Regions from separate parts of the Peterkaempfera bronchialis genome, predicted to be linked through region 1. Evidence: riboswitches for the same ligand, from Rfam matches in the RefSeq annotation. Region 1 holds a riboswitch; the other holds the start of a gene.
The links. Region 1 has a riboswitch for cyclic di-AMP ahead of C7M71_RS06480 (C40 family peptidase). Riboswitches for the same ligand answer to the same signal wherever they lie in the genome.

Region 2: linked by a shared signal. The riboswitch ahead of C7M71_RS01865 (C40 family peptidase) and the one ahead of C7M71_RS06480 (C40 family peptidase) in region 1 are both predicted to bind cyclic di-AMP.

Annotation. Positions count from the first base shown of each region.
Region 1 is NZ_CP031264.1:1,483,996-1,486,190, reverse strand. Features, by position in the region: gene C7M71_RS06485 (C40 family peptidase) at 1-630, shown strand, start outside; cyclic di-AMP (ydaO/yuaA leader) riboswitch at 983-1,133, shown strand; gene C7M71_RS06480 (C40 family peptidase) at 1,146-2,195, shown strand, end outside.
Region 2 is NZ_CP031264.1:421,760-423,954, forward strand. Features, by position in the region: gene C7M71_RS01860 (DUF1707 SHOCT-like domain-containing protein) at 1-224, opposite strand, end outside; cyclic di-AMP (ydaO/yuaA leader) riboswitch at 979-1,171, shown strand; gene C7M71_RS01865 (C40 family peptidase) at 1,174-1,761, shown strand; partial or broken gene C7M71_RS01870 (8-amino-7-oxononanoate synthase) at 1,832-2,195, opposite strand, start outside.

The DNA of each region.
Region 1 (2,195 bases):
GACCAGGTGAGCGCCCAGCAGGCCGACGCGCTGCGGCGGCTCCAGGAGCAGCAGCGCCTCCTGGACCAGCAGAAGGCGGAGGCGTCGTCCACGCTGGCCGAGCTGGACCGCACCACCCGCGAGCTCAAGCAGAACAAGTCGCAGATGCAGACCCGGCTGCACGATGCCCAGGCGCTGCTCAACACCCTCACCGTGCAGGAGCGCGCGGCGCTGGACGCGGCGGACGCGCGGGCCTCGCGCGGCGGTGCGGAGCGGGTGGACCTCGGCAATCTGCCGCCGGCCCACGGCTATGCGGCCGTCGCCGTGCAGGCGGCGCTCAGCAGGCAGGGCATGGCCTATGTCAGCGGCGCGACCGGTCCGTCCACCTTCGACTGCTCCGGTCTGATGCTCTGGGCCTACAGCCAGGCCGGTGTGACGCTGCCGCGTATCGCCTCAGCGCAGGGCACGGTGGGTACCAATGTGCCCTCGCTCTCCCAGGCGCAGCCGGGCGACCTGATCATCTATTACGGCGGCAGCCACGTCGGCATGTACATCGGCAACGGGATGGTGGTGCACGCGCCGCGTCCCGGAAAGTCGGTCGAGGTCGTCTCGGCGACCTCCATGCCGATCTCGGTGATCCGGCGCGTCTGACCGCACATCACGGTCCATTCGTCATGGACCTTCAGTAATCCCCTCGGGCCCGGCATTTCGGACATGCCGGGCCCGAGGGCTGTCTCCGGCCCACGTGAGGTCCGCCACGCCCGGACCGGCCTCCTGGGGCGTCCGGACCGCCCTTCGGTCACCCCAGGGTCATGTCGTGGCTACCCCTGGTGGCAATTTCCAAGAAATCTCGCTGCCGTTCAGACTTTTTACCTACAAGGATTTGAACGGATCACAGTTCAGTTACTAGTGTCTGGCGGGAGCCACCGCGAAGTGATCTCCCGACCCGGGTGACGGCGGCGGCTCCCGCCGAGTTCGAGAAGCGGCAGGGCAGGTCTCTGTCCTCCAGGGGATGCCGTCGGATCGGAGCCGGGGAACCACTTCCTCGGGGTGAATCGGCGTCAGGGCCGACTGTGAAGTCGGCTGAGGCGTCGTAGGGCATGCTTCCAGCCCGAACCCGTCAGCTCACCCGGTAGGCGGCCGTAGGAAGAATGGAGCCCGCCTTCGTGGCGTCCCACCGCCGTCCCAAGCAGCCGAGCCGCGCGCGGATCTCTGTCCTCACCGCCGCAGCCGCAACCGCCGTTGCCATATCCGCCCAGGCGGGTACCGCCAGCGCGGCCCCCAAGCCGACCAAGGAGTCCGTGAAGGCCCAGGTCGACAAGCTCAATGAGCAGGCCGAGGTCGCGACGGAGCAGTACAACGGGGCCAAGGAGAAGCAGCAGCAGCTCCAGAAGCAGGTCAACAACATCCAGGACCAGGTCGCCCGCCAGCAGTCCGAGGTCTCCGCGATGCAGGGCACCCTGGGCCAGCTCGCCTCCTCCCAGTACCGCTCGGGCGGCATCGACCCCACCGTCCAGCTGATGCTCTCCTCGGACCCGGCGCAGTTCCTGGACAAGGCGTCCTCGCTGGACCAGGTGAGCAGCCAGCAGGCGGACACCCTGAAGCAGCTCCAGCAGAAGCAGCGCAAGCTCGACCAGGACAAGGCCGAGGCGCAGCAGAAGCTGGCCGAGCTGGACCGCACCGCCAAGGAGCTGAAGAGCGCCAAGAGCGAGGTCCAGCAGAAGCTCTCCAAGGCTCAGTCGCTGCTCAACACCCTCACCGCCCAGGAGCGCGCCGCCCTCCGGGCTGCCGAGGCCGCCTCCGCCGAGCGCGCCTCCCGTGCCGCCCCCCGCGCCGGCCTGGACACCTCCACCGGCAGCGGCTCCGCCAGCACGGTGGGCGCCTCCAGCTACGCCGCCGCAGCGATTGCCGCCGCCGAGACCCGGCTGGGCTCGCCGTATGTCTACGGCGCCACCGGTCCGTCCACCTTCGACTGCTCCGGTCTGATGCTGTGGGCGTACCAGCAGGCCGGGATCACGCTGCCGCGCACCTCCCAGGCGCAGGCCGGTGCGGGCACCTCCATGGGTACCAGCCTCGCCAACGCCAAGCCCGGCGACCTGATCATCTACTACAGCGGCATGAGCCACGTCGGCATGTACGTGGGCAACGGCCAGATCATCCACGCCCCGCACACCGGCGCGGTGGTCCGCTATGAGTCCGCGACCGTGATGCCGATT
Region 2 (2,195 bases), 1.1 Mb from region 1:
GGCTGGTCCACGGCGGGCAGATCGCGGGTCAGCGGGGCGAGCTCGGCGAGCGTACGGGCGGCGTAGGCCGCCTCCAGCCGCTCCGCGTGCTCCTCGGGGGCCAGCCGGCCGTGGGCGAGGGCTTCGGCGAGCACGGCGGCGGTGCGGTCGCGGTCCTCGTCGGCGGCGCGCATCTCCACGGGGGCGGCGGGGGCCAGGCTCTGGGCGGGTACGGAAGCGGTCACCGGTCACTCCTGCGGCTGCGGGCGGGCTCGCGTCCAGAACACGATATATCGCGTGATGCGCGGGGGTAAACGCGCTACCGCGACCCAGTCGCGAGTGGCAACCCGGACTCCGCTTGCGGCGAGCGCGCATGGAGGCGCCCACAGCGCACAGAAGCAGAAGGAGCGCGAACCCACGCGCGGAGACCCTGGGACGGGCCGCTACGGGCGTCGTGGGGACAGCGGGGACTGCGGGGGCTGCGGGTGGCGCATCGGGCGAGCGCATCGGTCGGCGTCGAACAGCTGACCCGGCCTCACTCCCCCAGCGCGGATGCCTCCCCTGACAACGCGTCGGCGCGCGATGCGTGACGGGGTCAACCTCCGCAGCGCCCCGGACGGGTGAACGGACCACCCGGACGGACCCGGATCCGGCGTGTCGCCCACCTGATGGAGTTGACTACCCCGAATGCAGGAACGGAGCGTTCCGGAAGGGCCGTCAGACGGGGTCGGAAACCCCCGCTCGGAGCCCTCGCAAGGGGGCGCATAAGCGCAGGTGAAACGCGGGTTTTCGATTTCTTCGGACCCTTCCGGGAAGGGCTCCGACGCGATGGCGCGAACTGGCCTTCAAGCTACCGATCGGCCGGGTGACAAGAGTCACAATCCCCGGCCTCAAGATGAAGATGGCTCAGAAATCTGCCAATACTGGCCGCCGAACGCGACAAGTCCCCGTCACCATGGCGGGGCGGTCCGGCCGGACGCCTAATCTCGCCACCGGTCCGGACGCCAGGCGCGAACTCGATTTCGGCGAGAGCGGGAGACCCGAGCACGGCGGGGTGGGAGAGCCTCCGTCGCGGCAGTGCCGCGGCAAGGGCCCATCACCACCCCTTGGGGTGAAGCCACTTCGGTGGCCGGGCAGCTTTCGGTGCCCGAATCCGACAGGTCATCTTTCGCAGGCGGTTCCGGAAGGACTCGCATGTCTGCGACACCTCGCACCCATGCCCCCGCGCACCACGGCGCCCAGGCCGTTCCCGCCCCCGCAGGGCAGGACGGCGCCGAGGAGGGCAGCGATAGCCCCTCCCACCAGGGGCGTCGCGTCGGACCGCAGCGGGGCCGACTGATCAACCGCGTCGGAGCCACCGCCGTGCTGACGGCGGCAGCGGTGGCCGGCGTGGGCCTGGCACCCGGGCTCGGCACCCAGGCCGACGCCGCGACGCTGTCCGCCAAGGCGCTGCGGATCGCGGCGGCCAAGAGGGGGGCGCCGTATGTGTTCGGGGCCGCCGGACCGAGCCGGTTCGACTGCTCCGGTCTGGTGATGTGGTCGTACCGGAAGGCGGGCAAGAACCTGCCACGCACCGCCCAGGCGCAGTACAACAAGACGCGCCACATCGGGCAGAACAGCCGTCGGCCAGGGGATCTGGTCTTCTTCCATCGGGGTTCCAGCGTTTACCACGTCGGTATCTATGCCGGGTCGGGCCGGATCTGGCACGCACCGCACCGCGGCGCACGGGTGCGGCTGGAGCGGATCTGGACGAAGAGCGTCTGGTACGGCCGGATCGGCTGAACCGGAATGCTGATATCCACGTGGGCTCCATTCGGCCGAATGGAGCCCGCCGAATGGCGCGTTCATGGGTTTACCGGGGATCGGCATTCCATGGCGCTGTGCGGGAAATCACGTTTACGGCCAGGTCGAGCTGAGCGTCGGTCAGGTCGCCACGGGCGGTCAGGCGCAGCCGGGAGTGACCGTCGGGGACGGACGGCGGCCGGAAGCAGCCGACGGCGACTCCGGCCGCCCGGCAGTCGGCGGCCCAGGTGACCGCCGCCTCCGGAGCGGGCGCGCGTACCGAGACCACGGCCGCGTCGGGGGTGTTGGCCGGCAGTCCGGCGGCGGTGAGGCGGGCGGCGAGCTGCCGGGCGGTCTGCCGGGCGCGGGCGGCGCGGTGCGGCTCCTCGCGCAGCAGCCGCAGCGCACCCAGGGCCGCCCCGGCGGCGGCGGGG